DNA from 3 places in the Kitasatospora sp. NPDC127067 genome. Region 2 is predicted to be linked to each of the others. Evidence: predicted binding sites of a transcription regulator. Region 2 holds the regulator's gene; each other region holds the start of a gene.
What was found. The regulator HrcA, encoded in region 2, represses chaperone genes, less so after heat shock. The targets are predictions, from matches to a motif close to TTNGCACTCNGNNNNNCNGAGTGCNAA.
Positions count from the first base shown of each region.

Region 1 (6,452 bases), on a different contig from region 2:
ATCGGCGGAGTGCTGGTGTTCCTGGCACGGCCGCTGTCGGTGATGGTCTCGCTCACCCCGTTCAAGGTGCCGGCCCGCGAACAGGCACTGCTGAGCTGGGCCGGACTGCGCGGGGCGGTGCCCATCGTGCTGGCCACCATCCCGGTGGTGTCCGGCGCGCACCGGGCCGAGGACGTCTTCAACATCGTCTTCATCCTCGTCGTCGTCTTCACCCTCCTCCAGGGGCCGACCCTGCCGTGGGTGGCCAAGCGGCTGCGGATCGACGAGGGCGACATGGGCCAGGACCTGGGCATCGAGTCCGCCCCGCTGGAGAAGCTGCACGGGCACCTGCTGTCGGTCGCGCTCTCCCCCACCTCGAAGATGTCGGGCGTGGAGATCAGCGAGCTGCGGCTGCCCAAGGGGGCCGCGGTCACCCTGGTCGTGCGGGAGGGGAACTCCTTCGTGCCGGACAAGGCGACGGTGCTGCGCGGCGGGGACGAGCTGCTGGTGGTCACCACGGACGAGGTCGGCGAGGCGGCGGAGCGGCGGCTGCGGGCCGTGGACAAGGGCGGCAAGCTCGCGGGGTGGCTGAACGGGCGGTGAGCGCGGGGGCCGGCTCGGCTCGGCCCCTTCACTGCTCGAAACCGGCTGCTCCGGCTCGCCACGGCCGCTCCGGCCGCTCCGGCCCTCCCTGCCCTCCTCGGCCCTCCCGGGCCCCTCCGGCCCGTCACGGCTGGGGCGGGCCGGAGGGGCCGGGGTCGGCAGAGGGTATCTACGCGCGTAACTGATACGATGGTTCGATCATCCGTATAACCATCGCTAGACCACCCCCAATTTCTGCCTGACGCAGAGTTGGCGCGACCGCTCGGCGGCCGCGGTCCGGCTCCCGGCCACCACGCCGGACCGGCCCGGTATCTACCCCGGTCGACGCGCGAGAGGACGACTCTCGGCGCCGTCGGGGCCACACCATGCCCTGCCGCGCTACCAGGCAGCAGGAAGGACCGACCGTGACGGCGCGCCGAACGGTCGACACCGCCGCGGACCACGCGGCCACCCCCGCAGCTCCGGCCCCCGCCCGCGTCGGGTACGGCGAGCTGCTGCGCACGCCCGGGGCCTGGACGTTCCTGTCCCCCGCCCTGGTCGCGCGGCTGCCGTACGCGATGCTCAGCATGGGCATCCTGCTGCTCGTCACCCGGACCCACGGCTCGTACGGCACCGCCGGTACGGTCACCGCGGTCGCCGCCGTCGCCCAGGCCCTGGTCGGGCCGCAGACCGGGCGGCTCGCGGACCGCTACGGCCAGGCCGCGGTGCTCGTCCCGACCGTCCTGGTGCACGCGGCCGCGGTCGGCGCGCTGATCGCGCTCGCGCTCGGTCACGCGCCCGCCTGGAGCCTCTTCCTGGCCGCCGTCCCGGCCGGTGCGAGCGTTCCGCAGGTCGGCGCGATGGTCCGGGCCCGCTGGGTGGCCACGTTCACGGCGGACGGCGCCTCCGACGCCTCCGCGGCCCGGGTGAGCACCGCCTTCGCCTTCGAGTCCGTGACGGACGAGTTCACCTTCGTGATCGGCCCGATCCTGGCCTCCGGCATCGCCGCCCTCGCCAACCCGGCCACCGCCCTGGTCGCCGAGGCCGCGCTGACCCTCGTCGGCGGCCTGGCCTTCGCCGCCCAGCGGCGCACCGCCCCGGCCCGGATCGTGCCGCAGCCCGGCACCAAGCGCGCCTCGGCGCTCGCCTCCCCCGGCGTCCGCCTGCTGGCCGGGACCTTCCTCGGGGTCGGCGCGGTGTTCGGCGGCATGCAGGTGTCGGTGAACGCCTTCGCCGACTCGGTCGGACAGCACGACGCCGGCGGCACCGTGTACGGGATCTTCGCCGGCGGCTCGATGCTGGCCGGCGTGCTGTACGGCGTGATCGCCTGGCGGCGGCCGGTGCAGCAGCGGATGCTGATCAGCTACACGCTGCTGGTACTGGGCTGCTCGGTGCTGTGGGCGATGCCCAACCTGGTCGCGCTGACCGTCGCCGGGCTGGTCTGCGGGCTGGCCATCGCGCCGACCCTGATCAGCGGCTACACCCTGGTCGAGACGCTGGTCGCGGACGGGGCCAAGACGGAGGCCTTCACCTGGCTGACCGGCGCCATCGGGCTGGGGCTGGCCGTCGGCTCGATGGCGGCGGGCCGGCTGATCGACGGGCACGGGCCCTCGACCGGGTTCCTGGTGCCGGTGGCCGGGGCCGGACTGGGGCTGATCGTGCTGCTCTCGCTGCGGCACCTGCTGGTGGCACCGGGACCCGGGACGGCCGTCGCGGGCACCGCTCCGGCCCGGGGTTCGGGCGACGTCCCGGCGGAGCACGGCGGTGCCGGGCGGCTGGTGGGCGCGGCCAAGGGCTGAGCGGGAGGCGGTCCGGCGGCCGGGCCCGGCCCATCTCACACCGGAGTCGCTGGACTGATCCCGCGGAATGCCGCATCATTGACCATCGTTAGCACTCATCAGGCGAGAGTGCCAGGAGGAAGACAAGTGCCCACGTACCAGTACCAGTGCACCGAGTGCGGCAACGGCCTGGAGGCGGTGCAGAAGTTCACCGACGAGGCGCTGACCACGTGCCCCGACTGCCAGGGACGACTCCGCAAGGTCTTCTCGGCCGTGGGCGTCGTGTTCAAGGGCTCCGGCTTCTACCGGACCGACAGCCGCTCGTCCTCCAGCAGCACGGTGGGCGCCGGGTCGTCGTCGACCCCCTCGACGTCGTCCGCCACGTCCACGTCCTCCTCGGCTTCGTCCTCGTCGTCGAGCTCCGGCTCCTCGTCGTCGTCCAGCCCGGCTCCCGCCGCGAGCTGACCTCGGCGCCGGGCCATCGGCCCGGGACGGCCCGCAGACCTCGGAGAGGCCCGTCGGCCCCGCTTCCACGCGGGGACGGCGGGCCTTTCCGCGTCCGCCGACTCCGGCCGTCGGCCTCCCCTCTTTCCCGCTTTCCCCTCTTTCCCCTCTTTCCCCTCTTTCCCCTCTTTCCCCTCTTTCCCCTCTTTCCCCTCTTTCCCCTCTTTCCCCTCTTTCCCCGCTGCGGCCCCATGGGCTTTCCGTCACCCCGGACGGGCCGGAGCAACTCGTGCGGGTGAACGAAGTTGTCCACAGGGCCCAGTTGTCCACAGGCCTGGGGAAAAGGCTGTCCGAGTTCGCCGGAAACGCTCATCGTGTGGGCATCCGGTCCGCGAGGGGCCGGGCCGCCGACACTCCGGAGGTGCGTCGATGACGACCGCGAACTTCTCCCTGCCCCTGCCGCTCCCGCTGCCCGCGCCCGCCGTGCCGCCCCGGCAGGAGCTGCCGGGCTTCCCGCCGATCCGGCGCGGGTGCGGCGGGTGGCACCGCTGGCGCAGTGCGGTGCGACGGCGGGCCGGGGTGCCCGTCCTGGTGCTGCTCGCGGTGGCGGCGGCGCTGGCGCTGGGGCCCGCGCGGGCCGGTCTGCCGCCGCCCCAGGGGGGCGCGCTGGGCCGGACGGGTTGTCAATCCGGGGCTGCGGAAGATCACCCGTAACCGCGGGGCGACTTCGTCGTTCGAGGCGGCATGAAGGGCTTCAAGGAATTCCTGCTGCGTGGAAATGTCATCGACCTCGCCGTGGCCGTGGTCATCGGCGCGGCTTTCACCAACATCGTCAACACCTTCGTCAAGGGCGTGATCAATCCACTCGTCGGCGTCTTCGGGACGAAGGACCTCGCGTCCTACAGTTCCTGCCTCAAGGGGCCCTGCGAGGTGAGCCCGACCGGCGAGGTCACGTCCGGAATCCTCATCCTGTGGGGTTCGGTGCTCAGCGCCGCGATCCAGTTCCTGATCACCGCGGCGGTCGTCTACTTCGTTCTGATCGTGCCCATGAACAGGCTGGCGGCCCACCGCAAGACCCTCGCCGAGAAGGCGGCGGACCTCGAAGCCAAGGAGGTCACCCTGCTGACCGAGATCCGCGACGCGCTGGTCGCGCCGCTGCGCTGACCGACGGGTGCCGGTCGGCGCCCGGTCCCCGTTCCTCAGCCCCCGTGGTGCGGCGGGCGCTGGCTCAGGTACCAGTCCAGCCCCCGTCCACCACCCTCCCCCGCCCCGGGGCGGGCACCCCAGCCCGCATCGGTGTCGTCGCTGGACTGCTGGTCCAACGGGTCCCGGAAGACCAGCCGGGCCTTGGCGGCCGCAGCCTCCCGGGGCTCCTGCGCCCGGGCCTGCTCCTGGCCCTCTTCCTGCCCCTGCTCGCTCACGCCGTCCACTCCGTCCACTCGTCCCTCCCCTCCAGCCTAAGAGCCCCGCGGCACGCCTCGGGCCCCGGTGCGGAACGCTCCGCGCCAGGGCCCGGATGAGGGCTCGGCCAGTGGGCCCGGCCGGTCCGTCGGACGGACCGCGGGAGGCCTGCCGAGCGAGACTGCCCGGGTGGCCTGTCAGGCGGCTTCGAAGCCCGCGTGGTCGGCGATCTTCTTCAGCTCGGCCAGCGCGTGCTTCTCGATCTGGCGGATCCGCTCGCGGGTGAGGCCGTGCTGCTTGCCCACCTCGGTGAGGGTGCGCTCGCGGCCGTCCTCCATCCCGTAGCGGGAACGGATGATCGAGGCGGTGCGGTCGTCCAACCGCCCGATCAGGTCGTCCAGTTCCTCGCGGCGGAGCATGACCATCACGGCGTCCTCGGGGGACGTGGCCCCGGTGTCCTCGACGAGGTCACCGAACTGGGTCTCGCCCTCGTCGTCGACCGACATGTTGAGGCTGACCGGGTCGCGCGCCCAGTCCAGCACGTCCTTGATCCGGGCCTCGGTGGTGTCCAGCTCGGCCGCGATCTCGGCCGGCTCCGGCTCACGGCCCAGCTCCTTGGACTTCTCCCGCTGCACCCGCCGGATCCGCCCGAGCTCCTCCACCAGGTGCACGGGCAGCCGGATGGTGCGGGACTGGTCGGCGATGGACCGGGTGATCGCCTGCCGGATCCACCACGTCGCGTACGTGGAGAACTTGAAGCCCTTGGCGTAGTCGAACTTCTCGACGGCGCGCACCAGGCCCGCGTTGCCCTCCTGGATGAGGTCCAGCAGCGGCAGGCCGCTGCGCGGGTAGCGACGGGCGACGGCGACCACGAGCCGGAGGTTGGACCGGATGAAGACGTCCTTGGCGCGCTCGGCGTCGGCGGCTATCGTCTCCAGCTCCTCGCGCGTGACGCCGTCGGGGAGTCCGCCCTCGTCCATCAGGTGCTGGGCGTACACGCCGGCCTCGATCCGCAGCGAGAGCTCGACCTCCTCGGCGGCATCGAGCAGGGGTGTCCTGGCGATCTCGTCGAGGTACATGCCGACCAGGTCGCGGTCGGCCTCAAGGTTGGTCGGGCGGGCCGCGCGACTCCGGTCGGCCCTGTCGCGAACGACGGCACGGGTGGCCATGCTTGCTCCCTTTGCTGGTATTGCCGAGGTCTGCCTGCCTGCCTCGTGAGGGCAAGAAGTGCGGGCCCCTGGAGGCACACACGTAACGATCCAACGAACAGAATCCGGACAACATTCCCAAGTCACTCAGATTCTTCCCGGCGATGCAGTATCCTGCCGGTTTTCACCCCGGCCTCGAACGCCGAGTGACCGGTCGGGCGCGTCCCGTGCCATCGGCCGGCCGCTCCGGGAGCGATGTCTTGACTCGACCGACACGCTGCCGCCGCCCACCCGTTGAACCCGCGAACGGCCGCCGGCGTTCCCCGCGTTCCCCGCTTTCCGCCTCCGCACGCACCCCGGCACACGCAGGTCCTCCTCACAAACGATGCCGAATCGCTATCACTCCGGCCCTTGCCCGGCACGGGACACTGGGAAGGTGTCAGTCATGCACCTGACCAACGGCACGAACCGCCTCACTGCGCGTAACCGCAGTCTCCTTCGGGACACCGCGCTCGCGCTGGGCTGTGCCGCGCTGTTCGGCCTGCTGGCCGCTCCGGTGACCGGCCAGTGGCACCCGCTGGTCCGCTTCGACCAGGAGTGGATCGGCGAACTGCACACCTACGCCCGGGAACACCGGGTGTGGACCGCCTCCGTGCAGACGCTCTCGGACATCGGCGGCACCGTCACGATGCGGACGCTGCTCGGAATCGCCGCCGGATGGCTCTGGTTGATCGGCGCACGGGTGCTGGCCGGCTGGGTGGCCGCCCAGGCCCTGGTCGGCTGGGGCGCCCAGTGGGCGCTGAAGCTGACCTTCGGCCGCAGCCGCCCCTCCTTCACCGATCCGGTCTCGCACGCCGACGGCCCGGCCTTCCCCTCCGGACACGCCATGGCCTCGGCGATCACCTGCGCCGTCCTGGTCGGCCTGCTCTGGTACCGGGTCCGCCGGCGCGGCCGCACCGCCGCCTGCCTGGTGGCGGCGGCCACGGTGCTGACCATCGGCTGGACCCGGATCGCGCTCGGGGTGCACTGGCCCAGCGACGTCCTGGCCGGCTGGCTGGCCGCCGGCATCGTGCTGGGCACCGTGACCGCCGTGATCCAGGTCTGGCGCCCCGGCGCCCTG
Region 1 covers NZ_JBHXEM010000007.1:34,913-41,364, reverse strand. Annotated here, with positions in the region: gene ACFWJ4_RS04940 (potassium/proton antiporter) at 1-582, shown strand, start outside; gene ACFWJ4_RS04935 (MFS transporter) at 987-2,360, shown strand; gene ACFWJ4_RS04930 (FmdB family zinc ribbon protein) at 2,487-2,804, shown strand; gene ACFWJ4_RS04925 (hypothetical protein) at 3,213-3,497, shown strand; gene mscL (large conductance mechanosensitive channel protein MscL) at 3,528-3,947, shown strand; gene ACFWJ4_RS04915 (hypothetical protein) at 3,983-4,204, opposite strand; gene ACFWJ4_RS04910 (RNA polymerase sigma factor RpoD/SigA) at 4,382-5,353, opposite strand; gene ACFWJ4_RS04905 (phosphatase PAP2 family protein) at 5,778-6,452, shown strand, end outside.
Region 1: the regulator HrcA is predicted to act here: its motif matches at 2,449-2,475, upstream of ACFWJ4_RS04930 (FmdB family zinc ribbon protein).

Region 2 (6,452 bases):
CCTCATCTACGGCACCCCCGGCGAGTCCGACGACGACTGGCGGGCCTCCCTGGACGCCGCCATCGGCGCCGGGCCCGACCACGTCTCCGCGTACTCGCTGATCGTCGAGGAGGGCACCCGGCTCGCCGCCCGGGTCAAGCGCGGCGAACTGCCGATGATCGACGACGACGTGCACGCCGACCGCTACCTGATCGCCGAGGAGGCGCTCGCCGCCGCCGGCTACTCCTGGTACGAGGTCTCCAACTGGGCCACCGCCCCCGAGGGCCGCTGCCGCCACAACGAGCTGTACTGGACCGGCGCCGACTGGTGGGGCGCAGGCCCCGGCGCCCACAGCCACGTCGGCGGCGTCCGCTGGTGGAACGCCAAGCACCCCGCCGCCTACGCGCAGGCCCTCGCCGAGCAGCGCACCCCGGCGCTGGCGCGCGAGGTGCTGGCCGAGGAGGACCGCCGCGTCGAGCGGATCCTCCTGGAGCTGCGCCTGGTCGACGGCATCCCCCTGGACCTGCTCACCGACACCGGCCGCAAGGCGGCGGACCGGCACCTCGCCGACGGCCTCCTCGCCGCCGGGCCCTACGAGCGGGGCCGCGCCGCACTGACCTTGCAGGGACGGCTGTTGGCCGACGCGGTTGTACGTGACCTGGTCGACTGACATTCGTTAACGTGGGTGTCAGCCGTCGGAGGGAACGTGCGATGACCGCCATCGGTGATCGGATGACCGGGATCTTCGAGAACCTGGAGGTGCCGGAAGGCGTCAAGGCCGAACTCATCAGGGGGGAAATCGTGATGATGGCCGGGCCTGACATGGTCCACAACCTCATCATCCGGGCCATCCAGCACCAGACGCCGTACACCCGGTGGAATGCACTGACCACGCAGGATGTGGCCTTTCCCCGCGAGGCCAGTGAGCCGCAGCCGGACCTGGTCGTGTTTGAGCGGGGGGCTGCGGAGGAGAGCGGTCGGCTGTTGCCCGCGCTTGCGGTCACCCTGGCGGTCGAGGTGGTTTCGAAGACCAGCGTGCTTCGCGACTACCGGACCAAGCGGGAGCTCTATGCAGAGGGCCAGATTCCCGCATATCTGATTGTCGACCCGATCAAGGGTGTCTGTGTGCTGCTCACCGAGCCGAGTCGAGCGGCGGCCTCCGGGCTGCCGGACTACGCGGTTGAGCGGACCGCGAAGTTCGGCGAGTCGATTCCGCTGGATCTGCTCGACATCACGCTGGACACCTCGGAGTTCCGGACCTACTCCTGACCCGGCAGGGCCGTGAAGTCGATCAACTCCTCCACCCGGCCCAGCAGTTCGGGCTCCAGGTCCTTGTAGCTGTTCACCTTCGACAGGATGTGCTTCCAGGCCGCCGGGGTGTCCACCGGCCAGCCGAGGCGGCGGCAGGTGCCCTCCTTCCAGTCCTCGCCCCGCGGGACGGCGGGCCAGCCGGGGATGCCCACGCTGGAGGGCTTCACGGCCTGCCAGATGTCGATGTAGGGGTGGCCGACGACCAGCACCGAGTCGCCGGTGACCTGGGCGGCGATGCGGTGCTCCTTGGTCCCCGGCAGCAGGTGGTCGACCAGGACGCCGAGGCGGCGGCCGGGGCCGGGGGCGAAGTCGGCGACGATCGCGGGCAGGTCGTCGATGCCGCGCAGGTACTCGACGACGACGCCCTCGATCCGCAGGTCGTCGCCCCAGACCCGCTCGACCAGCTCGGCGTCGTGCCGGCCCTCGACGTAGATCCGGGACTCGCGGGCGACCCGGGCGCGGGCGTTCGGGACGGCGACGGAGCCGGAGGCGGTGCGGCCCGGCGTCCGGGCGGGAGCCGGGCCGGCCGGGCGGACCAGGGTGACCGCCCGGCCCTCCAGCAGGAAGCCGCGCGGCACCAGCGGGAACACCCGGTGCTTGCCGAACCGGTCCTCCAGGGTGACGGTGAACCCCTCGGCGGTCTTCTCGCAGCGCACCACCGCCCCGCAGAAGCCGGTCGCCGCCTCCTCGACCACCAGGTCCCGCTCGGCGGGTACCTCCGGGGCGGGCTGCTGGTTCTTCCACGGCGGGGTCAGGTCGGGTCCGTACTGGCGGCTGCGCATACGGGTGATCATAGGGACGGCGGACGGTGTGTCAGAGGCCCGGCGCGCCCCAGACCGGGAACCAGCGGCTCAGGTCCTTCTCCAGCCGCAGGTCGTTCCCCAGCATCGCGTTGACCTGCAGTTCCAGCGGGCTGTTGCGCTTCTCCCCGCCGCCGGGCATCGGGGCGAAGGGGTAGAACGTGCCGCGCTTGTAGAGGTAGACCAGGGCCAGCGACCGCCCCTGCGGATCGCGGAAGCCGACCAGCGAGCAGAGCAGCTGCGGCCCGAAGCCGTTCGCCTCCAGCTCGCTGTTGACCGCGTGCAGGTCGTTGACCAGCTCCGGCAGTTCCTCGGGCCGGTGCCGGGCGAGCAGCCAGGAGTAGCCGTAGTCGTCCTTGGAGGCCTCCACCGGGACGCCGCCGCGCTCGGTGTCGGCGTCCAGCAGGGCCCGGACCTGCTGCTCGACCTGGACGAAGGCCGCGCCCTCGACGGCCGCGAAGCAGACCGAGCCGAGCCCGGTGGGGGTGAACCCGGCCCCGGCCTCCAGGGTGAGCGCGGCGGACGGCACGCCGAACAGCTGGTCGAGGTCGGGCTTGACGGGCTTGGTGCGGCCGAACAGGGTGTCCAGGATTCCCACGGCGGTCCTTTCGCGTCAGGGGCTCGGCGGGTTCAGTGGCCGAGCTGCTCGGAGATCCTCGCCAGCTGCTCCAGCCGCTTCTCCAGGCTGGGGTGGGTGGAGAACAGCTGCGAGGCGGCCTCCCGGGCGCTCAGCGCGGGGGCGAAGTAGAAGGCGTTGTACGGCTGCGCCTGGCGCAGGTCCTTGCTGGGGATGGCCGCGATCTGCCCGGTCACCTTGGTGAGCGCCGAGGCCAGGGCGCTGGGCCGGCCGGTGAGCTGGGCGGCGGCCCGGTCGGCGGCCAGTTCTCGGTAGCGGGAGAGCAGCCGGGTGAGCAGGAAGCTGATCGCGTAGACGACGATCGACACCAGCGGGATGATCAGCGCCAGGATGGCGGCGTTCTGGTCGTTGTTGTTGCGCCCGCCGCCCATGAACCCGCCGTACACGGCGATCCGGGTCATCGCCCCGGCGAGGACGCCGAGGAACCCGGCGATCGTCATCACCGCGACGTCCCGGTGGGCGACGTGCGACAGCTCGTGCGCGAGGACTCCCTCCAGCTCCTCCGGTTCGAGCCGGCGCAGCAGTCCGGTGGTCACGCAGATCACCGCGTTCTGCGGGTTGCGGCCGGTGGCGAAGGCGTTCGGCATGTCGTTGTCGGCGACCGCCACCCGAGGTTTGGGCATGTCGGCCAGGGCGCAGAGCCGGTCGACGGTGCCGTGGAGTTGGGGGAACTGTTCCGGGGACACCTGGCGGGCGCCCATCGCCCGTTCGGTGATCTTGTCGCTGAACCAGAACTGGGCCACGAACAGCCCGCCGGAGATCAGGACGATCAGTGGCCAGGCGCCGCGCAGCAGCGCGATCAGCAGGCCGGTGAAACCGACGTACAGCAACCCGATCACGAACATCGTCGCGACCATGCGGCCGGTCAGGCCGCGGTCGGGCGCGAAACGGGTGTGCTGGCCCGAGCTCGACATCGCTTGCTCCTCCGTTCGCCGTCGCTTTCGATGCTGCCACCCGGACGGCCTCCCGGCACCACCCCGGTGCCGGGAGGATCGAACCGCCGGGGCCCCGCGGGCCGTGTCCGGAACTGCGGGGAGGATCACGCCCCTCGGGCCGTTCCTGCCGTAGGACCCGGGCCTTACACTGGCAGGTACGGTTCTGGCACTCGTACGTTCAGAGTGCCAAGACCGGGGGCCTCTCGGAGCGGCCCGCAGCAGCGAGGGACACAGTCGGACAACGTGCGAAGACGGAGGTGCGTGCCCCATGGCCGGTGAGGTCCGCCAGCTGGACGAACGCAAGCTCGCCGTACTCCGCGCGATCGTGCAGGACTACGTGGGCACCGAGGAGCCGGTCGGCTCCAAGGCCCTGGTGGAACGGCACAACCTCGGGGTCTCGCCGGCGACCGTCCGCAACGACATGGCGGCGCTGGAGGAGGAGGGCTACATCCACCAGCCGCACACCAGTGCCGGCCGCATCCCGACCGACAAGGGGTACCGCCTCTTCGTCGACAAGCTCGCCGAGATCAAGCCGATGAGCGCCCCCGAGCGCCGGGCCATCCGGCACTTCCTGGACGGCGCGGTCGACCTGGACGACGTGGTCGCCCGCACCGTGCGGCTGCTCGCCCAGCTGACCCGGCAGGTCGCGGTGGTGCAGTACCCCTCGCTGACGCGCTCCACCGTCCGGCACATCGAGCTGGTGGCGCTGGCCCCGGCCAAGGTGATGCTGGTACTGATCACCAACACCGGCCGGGTCGAGCAGCGGATGGTCGACTGCCCGGGCTCGGTCGGCGAGACGGTGCTGGCGGACCTGCGGGCCCGGATCAACGCGAGAGCCGCCGGCCGGCGCCTCCCGGAGGTCCCGGGGCTGCTGGAGGAGCTGCCGGCGCTGTTCGAGCAGGCCGACCGGCCGACGGTCAGCACGGTCCTGGCGACCCTGTTCGAGACGCTCGCCGAGCAGAACGAGGAGCGGATCATGCTGGCCGGCACGGCCAACCTGACCCGCTTCGGGCACGACTTCCCGCTCACCATCCAGCCGGTGCTGGAGGCCCTGGAGGAGCAGGTCATCCTGCTCCGCCTCCTGGGTGAGACCGCGGACGCCGCGATGACGGTCCGGATCGGGCGGGAGAACGCCTATGAAGGGCTGAATTCCACCTCGATCGTTTCGGTCGGCTACGGTTCGGGCGACGAGAGCGTGGCGAAACTGGGTGTGATCGGTCCGACCCGGATGGACTACCCCGGCACAATGGGGGCGGTGCGAGCGGTGGCACGGTACGTGGGCCAGATCCTGGCAGAGTCCTAGCAAGAGCCACCGTTAAAATTTTTAACGGTGGCGTCCAGTCGCAGCACTACTACAGGCGGAACAAGCGGAGCATTTGGTGGCCACGGACTACTACGCGGTACTCGGCGTCCGACGGGATGCGGGGCAGGACGAGATCAAGAAGGCGTTCCGGCGCCTGGCACGCGAACTGCACCCGGACGTCAACCCGGACCCGAAGACGCAGGAGCGGTTCAAGGAGATCAACGCCGCCTACGAGGTGCTCTCCGACCCGCAGAAGCGTCAGGTCTACGACCTCGGCGGGGACCCGCTGTCCCCGGGCGGCGGCGGTGCCGGCGGCTTCGGTGCCGGCGCGGCGGGCTTCGGCTTCTCCGACATCATGGACGCCTTCTTCGGCGCCGCGGCCGGCCAGCGCGGCCCGCGCTCGCGCACCCGCCGCGGCCAGGACGCCATGATCCGGCTGGAGATCACCCTGGAGGAGGCCGCGTTCGGCACCACCAAGGAACTCCAGGTCGACACCGCCGTCACCTGCACCACCTGCAGCGGCGAGGGCGCGGCCCCCGGCACCTCGGCGCAGACCTGTGACATGTGCCGGGGCAAGGGCGAGGTCTCCCAGGTCACCCGGTCCTTCCTGGGCCAGGTCATGACCTCCCGCCCCTGCCCGCAGTGCCAGGGCTTCGGCACCGTCGTGCCGACCCCGTGCCCGGAGTGCGCCGGCGACGGCCGCGTGCGCGCCCGCCGCACCCTGACCGTCAAGATCCCGGCCGGGGTCGACAACGGCACCCGGATCCAGCTGGCCGGCGAGGGCGAGGTCGGCCCCGGCGGCGGCCCGGCCGGCGACCTGTACGTCGAGATCGCCGAGACCACCCACGCCATCTTCCAGCGGCGCGGGGACGACCTGCACTGCACCGTCACCATCCCGATGACGGCGGCCTCGCTCGGCACCCGGGTGCCGCTGCAGACCCTGGACGGCCTGGAGGAGGTCGACATCCGGCCCGGCACCCAGTCCGGCCAGTCGATCCCGCTGCACGGCCGGGGCATCACCCACCTGCGCGGCGGCGGCCGGGGCGACCTGATAGTGCACGTCGAGGTGAAGACGCCCACCAAGCTCGACGCCGAGCAGGAGGAGCTGCTGCGCCGCCTCGCGGTGCTGCGCGGCGAGGAGCAGCCGTCCGGCCAGTTCGCGCCGGGCCAGCAGGGCCTGTTCTCCCGCCTGAAGGACGCCTTCAACGGCCGGTAGTCGTCCGCGGAGGGGTGCCGGGGGATCCCGGCACCCCTTCCGTGTTCCCGTCCCACTCCTGGAGGTTCCCCCGTCATGACCGCGCCCGTCTTCGTCGTCGAGACCGAGCGGATCGCCGCCGCCGTGCCCGGGGCCGTGGTGCGCCTGGACGGCCCGGAGGGGCGGCACGCGGCCGCGGTGAAGCGGCTGGAGCCGGGCGAGGCGGTCACCCTGGCCGACGGGCTGGGACTCGGGGTGGACGGCACGGTCGCCGAGGTGCTCGGCAAGGACG
Region 2 covers NZ_JBHXEM010000021.1:14,737-21,188, forward strand. Annotated here, with positions in the region: gene hemW (radical SAM family heme chaperone HemW) at 1-649, shown strand, start outside; gene ACFWJ4_RS11860 (Uma2 family endonuclease) at 691-1,248, shown strand; gene ACFWJ4_RS11865 (DUF3097 domain-containing protein) at 1,239-2,072, opposite strand; gene ACFWJ4_RS11870 (hypothetical protein) at 2,104-2,688, opposite strand; gene htpX (zinc metalloprotease HtpX) at 2,721-3,641, opposite strand; gene hrcA (heat-inducible transcriptional repressor HrcA) at 3,931-4,965, shown strand; gene dnaJ (molecular chaperone DnaJ) at 5,042-6,181, shown strand; gene ACFWJ4_RS11890 (16S rRNA (uracil(1498)-N(3))-methyltransferase) at 6,257-6,452, shown strand, end outside.

Region 3 (6,452 bases), on a different contig from region 2:
GTTCGGCGACGGCGCCAACACCCCGACGCTCAACACCTCCGTCCAGCAGTGCGGCCCGCGCGCGATGGTGCTCTGGCGCGAGTCGATGCAGATCCACGACATGCAGTACCAGGCGGGGGACAAGCAGCTGAAGGCCGGCGACATAATCCTGGCGCACTTCCGCGGCCCCAAGGAGCTCAAGGGCGCCACGATGACCCAGATGTTCGGCGACCTGCTGGCCCGGATACAGGAGCAGGGCTTCTCGGTGGCGCGGCTGGAGGACTACATCCAGCCACCCGCGTGACCGACGCCGCGGGACGACCCCCTAGGACGCCGCGACCGGCTGTCCCAGCATCATCAGCGGCCCGTTGTCGGTGCGGCTGAGGATCACCGTGACGCTGTTCGGCCCGGAGGGCTTGAGCTGGCGGCGCAGCTCCTCCGGGGTGATCGCCATCCCGCGCTTCTTGATCACCACCGTGCCGACCGCCCGCTCGCGCAGCAGCGCCTTCAGCTTCTTGATGTGGAACGGCAGCACGTCGGTGAGCTCGAAGGCGTGCGCGTACGGGGTGGCGACCAGCTCGTCCGAGGTCAGGTAGGCGATCTTCGGGTCGATCAGCCGGCCGCCCACCTGCCCGGCCACCTCGGCCACCAGGTGGGCCCGGATCACCGCGCCGTCCGGCTCGTACAGGTACCGCCCGACCGGGCCGGCCGGCGGGTCGGGCAGGTCGCCGCCGGTCAGGCTGGCGCCCTGCGGCAGCAGGGTGGCGCGGTGCGGGCTCGCGGCCCTGGTGCCGAACCAGAGCACCGCCTCCTTGACGTCGCCGTGGTCGGAGACCCACTCGGCCTCGGCGTCCCGCGGCACGGCCTCGTGCGGGATGCCCGGCGCGACCTTCAGTGCGCCGATCGGGGTCCGCCGGCCGGCCTCGATCGCCCAGGAGAGCGGCGGGGCGTACGCCTCCGGGTCGAACACCCGGCCGCGCGAGGTGCGCCGGGCCGGGTCGGTGAACACCGCGTCGTAGCCGGTGACGTCCACCTCGGCGACGTCCGCGCAGCGCACCTCGACCAGCTCGGACAGGCCCAGGGCGGCGGCGTTGGCCGCGGTGGCGGCGCAGGCCGCCGGGTCCTTGTCGACGGCCAGCACCTCGATGCCCGCCCGGGCCAGCGCCAGCACGTCACCGCCGATGCCGCAGCACAGGTCCGCCAGCCGTCGGACGCCCAGCGCGGCGAACCGCTGCGCCCGCCACTCGGCCACGCTGCGCCGGGTGGACTGCTCGACCCCGTTGGGCGTGAAGTACATCAGGTCGGCGTCCGCCCCGAACTTCGCCCGCGCCCGCTGCCGCAGCCGTGCCTGCCCGAAGGCCGCCGACACCAGCTCCGCCGGATGCTCCCGGCGCAGGCGGGTCGCCAGCGCCAGCTCCTCCTCGGGGGTGAACTCGCGCAGTTCGGCGAGCAGGGCCTGGCCCTCGGGCGTCAGCAGCGGCTGGAGGTTCTCGGTGTCCACGGGGGCCATTCTCGCCGCTCGGCCGGTCGGTCACCGCAGCGGTGCGGCGGTCACCGGCCGATGACGGGGATGCCGGAGGCGAGCCAGCCCACGAGCACGCCCAGCGGTGCCGCGGCCACCGCGGCGTACGGCGTGATCCGGTAGCCGAGCCGCCGGGTGCCCCGGAAGGTCAGGGTCAGCAGCACGAGCAGGACCACGACGCCGAAGACGTCCAGGGCCACCGTCCCGGGGCCGTACAGGGCGAGCAGCTTCAGCACGTTGAGCACGAGCGATCCGAGGAACACCGCGACGGCGGTCACCGCGAGCACCACCGCGGCGAGCACCAGGTCCGCCGCCCAGTGGATCCGCGGCGGCGCGGACGGGGCGGCCGCTCGGCTCACCGGAGCGCCCCCGGGACGAGCGGCGGCGCGGGCGGGGCGTCCTTCGCGCCGGAGGGGCCGACGCGTACCGGGGTGTCCGTCATGGCAGGAGTCTGCCCGAGGGAGCGCCGTCCGTACATGGGTACGGGAATCCGGACGCCCGCTCGACTTCCGGTGGGCGGGGCGGCGGGTCCGTCGGCGGGCCGGCCGACGGGTGCGACGGGCCCGGGTACAGGGGCCGGACGCACCGGGATCGAGGTCACGGCAGGAGTCCGCAGGGGCCGGGCCGGGGCGCACACGAGTGCGGCTGCTCGTCCGCGGAACCGGGGGCCCCAGGGCGCGTCGTTGGCACTCTGGTTGACTGAGTGCTAACACGGCCCTATGGTCGTCCTTGGCACTCTCCACCGGGAGAGTGCTAACGCGACGACGTGTGTCTGACCCCCGCGACGGCAGGCCCGCAGGATCGCCCTACCCGTTAGAAAACCCCGTAATCTCCGAAGGGGAGCTCGGACGTGACCACCAGCAGCAAGGTTGCCATCAAGCCGCTCGAGGACCGCATTGTGGTCCAGCCGCTCGACGCCGAGACCACCACGGCCTCCGGCCTGGTTATCCCGGACACCGCCAAGGAGAAGCCCCAGGAGGGCGTCGTCCTGGCTGTCGGCCCGGGCCGCTTCGAGGACGGCCAGCGTCTGCCGCTCGACGTCGCCGTGGGTGACATCGTCCTGTACTCGAAGTACGGCGGCACCGAGGTGAAGTACCAGGGCGAGGAGTACCTGGTGCTCTCCGCCCGCGACGTCCTCGCGATCATCGAGAAGTAAGACGTTCCGACCCGCCCCGGATCCGTGTCCCAAGTGACAGGGGCCCGGGGCGTGGTTGTTGGTTCACGTAGTTCGGCGGCCGGTGGGCCGGCCGCAGCCCCGAGGGAATAGGGAACATGGCGAAGATCCTGCAGTTCGACGAGGACGCCCGCCGCTCGCTGGAGCGCGGTGTCAACAAGCTGGCCGACACCGTCAAGGTGACCATCGGCCCCAAGGGCCGCAACGTCGTCATCGACAAGAAGTTCGGCGCCCCGACCATCACCAACGACGGTGTCACCATCGCCCGCGAGGTCGAGCTGGACGACCCGTACGAGAACCTTGGCGCGCAGCTCGTCAAGGAGGTCGCCACCAAGACCAACGACGTCGCGGGTGACGGCACCACCACCGCCACCGTGCTGGCCCAGGCCCTGGTCAACGAGGGTCTGCGCAACGTCGCCGCCGGTGCCGGCCCGGCCGCCCTGAAGAAGGGCATCGACAAGGCCGTCGCCGCCGTCTCCGAGCACCTGCTCTCGATCGCCCGCGAGATCGAGGGCAAGGACGACGTCGCCGCCGTCGCGTCGCTCTCCGCCCAGGACACCCAGGTCGGCGAGCTGATCGCCGAGGCGATCGACAAGGTCGGCAAGGACGGTGTCATCACCGTCGAGGAGTCGAACACCTTCGGCGTGGAGCTGGACTTCACCGAGGGCATGCAGTTCGACAAGGGCTACCTGTCGCCGTACTTCGTCACCGACGCGGAGCGGCAGGAGGCGGTCCTGGAGGACCCGTACATCCTGATCAACCAGGGCAAGATCTCCTCCATCCAGGAGCTGCTGCCGCTGCTGGAGAAGATCCTCCAGGGCGGTGCCTCCAAGCCGCTGCTGATCATCGCCGAGGACGTCGACGGCGAGGCGCTGTCGACCCTGGTGGTCAACAAGATCCGCGGCACCTTCAACGCCGTCGCCGTCAAGGCCCCGGGCTTCGGCGACCGCCGCAAGGCGATCCTCGGCGACCTGGCCGTCCTGACCGGCGGCACGGTCATCTCCGAGGAGGTCGGCCTCAAGCTCGACCAGGTCGGCCTGGACGTGCTGGGCACCGCCCGCCGCGTGACCATCACCAAGGACGAGACCACCGTCGTCGACGGCGCCGGTGACTCCGAGGCCGTGGCCGGCCGCGTCGCCCAGATCAAGGGCGAGATCGCCGCGACCGACTCCGACTGGGACCGCGAGAAGCTGCAGGAGCGCCTGGCCAAGCTGGCCGGCGGCGTCTGCGTCATCAAGGTCGGCGCCGCCACCGAGGTGGAGCTGAAGGAGCGCAAGCACCGCCTGGAGGACGCCATCTCGGCGACCCGTGCCGCGGTCGAGGAGGGCATCGTCGCCGGCGGTGGCGCCTCCCTGGTCCACGCCGCCAAGGTGCTGGACGGTGGCCTGGGCCTGTCGGGCGACGAGGCGACCGGTGTCGCGGTCGTCCGCAAGGCGCTGCACGAGCCGCTGCGCTGGATCGCCCAGAACGCCGGCCTGGAGGGCTACGTCATCACCTCCAAGGTCTCCGAGCTGGAGGCCGGCCAGGGCTACAACGCCGCCACCGGTGAGTACGGCGACCTGGTGAAGGCCGGCGTCATCGACCCGGTCAAGGTCACCCGCTCCGCCCTGGAGAACGCCGCCTCGATCGCCTCCCTGCTTCTCACCACCGAGACCCTCGTGGTGGAGAAGAAGGAGGAGGAGGCCGACAACGGTCACGGCCACGGCCACGGCCACTCGCACTGAGGCTCCGACGCCTGACCGGAGGCCCGGTCCGCGCCCCGCGAGGGGTGGCGGGCCGGGCCTCCGGCGTTCACCTTCACCGTTCAACTATCAGTAGAATTTTGCAGAATGCAAAGATTGCCTTATAACTGAGGCATGATCGAGGCCCGCCATCTGCGCGTCCTGCGTGCCGTCGCCCGCACCGGCTCCTTCTCCGCCGCCGCCCGCGAGCTGGGGTGTACGCAGCCCGCCATCAGCCAGCAGATGAAGGCGCTGGAGAAGTCGGTGGACACCCCGCTGGTGGTCCGCTCGGGCCGCGGGATGCAGCTCAGCGAGGCCGGCCGGGTCCTGCTCAAGCATGCCACCGGAATCCTCGCCGGGCTCTCGGCCGCCGAGGAGGAGGTGGCCGCGATCGCCGGGCTGCGGGCCGGGCGGGTGCGGCTGGTCTCCTTCCCGACCGCGAGTTCCACCCTGGTGCCGCCCGCGGTCGCCCGCCTGCGGGACGGCCATCCGGGGGTGCGCGTGTCGCTGGTCGAGGCGGAGCCGCCGGAGTCGCTGGCGATGCTGCGCGGCGGCGAGTGCGAGATCGCGCTGGCCTTCCGCTACCCGCAGTCCGACGGTGCCGTCGCGCTCCCGGCGCCGGCCCACGGCACGCCGCGCGAGGCCCGGGCCGAGGCCAATCTGGAGGCGCAGCAGCTGACCGCGGGGTCCGACTGGTCCGATCTGGTGGTCACCCCGCTGCTGGACGACCCGCTGGTGGGCCTGCTGCCCGCCGGCCACGGGCTGGCGGGGCGGGGCGGGGCGGTGGGGCTGGCCGAGCTGGCGGGGGAGCAGTGGATCGCCGGCTGCCCGCAGTGCCGGGGGCACCTGGTGGAGCTGTGCGCCGGGGCGGGCTTCGAGCCGCGGATCGACTTCGCGACGGACGACTACCCGGCGGTGGTCGGCCTGGTGGCGGCCGGGCTGGGGGTGGCGGTGCTGCCCCGGCTGGCGCTCCGGTCGGTGCGTCCTGACGGCGTGTCGACGGTGCCGGTGCACACGGCCTCCGGGGTGCCCGCGGTGCGCCAGGTGGTCGCGCTGACCCTGCCGGACCTGGCGGAGGTGCCGGCCGTGGCGCTGATGCTGGAGCGGCTGGCGGGGGCGGCCGCCGATCGCTGACGGTGGGTGACGGGGCTGCGGGGGTCCGGTACGTAGGGTGAGCCAGAAGGCTGAAGCGCCGCGAAGGAACGTTTCTTCACGGCGCTCACGGGGTCGGGTCTAGCGCTGGGCGACCGCCGGCGGGGCCAGCGGGACCTCGACCAGTCGGTGCCGCGAGCGCCCCAGCATCTCCTCGCGTTCGTCCTCGGTCATCCCGCCCCAGACGCCGTACGGCTCACGGACCGCCAGCGCGTGCGCCGCGCACTCGGCGATCACCGGGCAGCGCATGCAGACCTCCTTGGCGCTGGCCTCGCGCGAACTGCGCGCGGCCCCGCGCTCGCCCTCGGGGTGGAAGAAGAGCGAGCTGTCCACGCCACGGCAGGCTGCGGAGAGCTGCCAGTCCCAGAGGTCCGCGTTGGGACCGGGGAGGCGGGAGAAATCTGCCATGGCTCATTCCCTTCAGAGGCTGTCGGCCGTCGGCCGGGCGTTCGGCGGGGCTGCTGCCGAGCGGTGCGGCGGGGCTTCGATGCACTGGTGTGGACACCTGGAAATATGACTTAAGGCAACTCCATGGACAAGTCACCCACACACTGGCACAACAGTCAATGACCATACGAAAGCTATAAAAACGGGCATAGTGGGCAAGGGCTCTGCCGGGCGCGGGCGTGGCAATCGGGTGGCCGACGGGCGCGCGACGTGCCGAATCGGTGTGCGGGTCGTACGCCCACCGCGCGCGAGCTGCGCAAAAGTGCGGCGTGTGCACCGCGATGCGGCTGATCGGTAATGGGTTGGCCACGTACAGTGGTGGAGGTGGCCCCGAAGGCCGTAACTCATTCGAGTGACGGTCGTTGGAAGTGCGGAGGCGGTTAGCGGGCGCCGGACGTCGGGAACGATCGCGGGCAGGTTGGGGCGATCAGGACGGAGTCTGTCGCCGATCGGCCGT
Region 3 covers NZ_JBHXEM010000004.1:13,098-19,549, reverse strand. Annotated here, with positions in the region: gene ACFWJ4_RS02665 (polysaccharide deacetylase family protein) at 1-283, shown strand, start outside; gene ACFWJ4_RS02660 (class I SAM-dependent methyltransferase) at 305-1,489, opposite strand; gene ACFWJ4_RS02655 (hypothetical protein) at 1,531-1,860, opposite strand; gene groES (co-chaperone GroES) at 2,352-2,657, shown strand; gene groL (chaperonin GroEL) at 2,774-4,399, shown strand; gene ACFWJ4_RS02640 (LysR family transcriptional regulator) at 4,532-5,530, shown strand; gene ACFWJ4_RS02635 (WhiB family transcriptional regulator) at 5,630-5,956, opposite strand.
Region 3: the regulator HrcA is predicted to act here: its motif matches at 2,185-2,211, upstream of groES (co-chaperone GroES).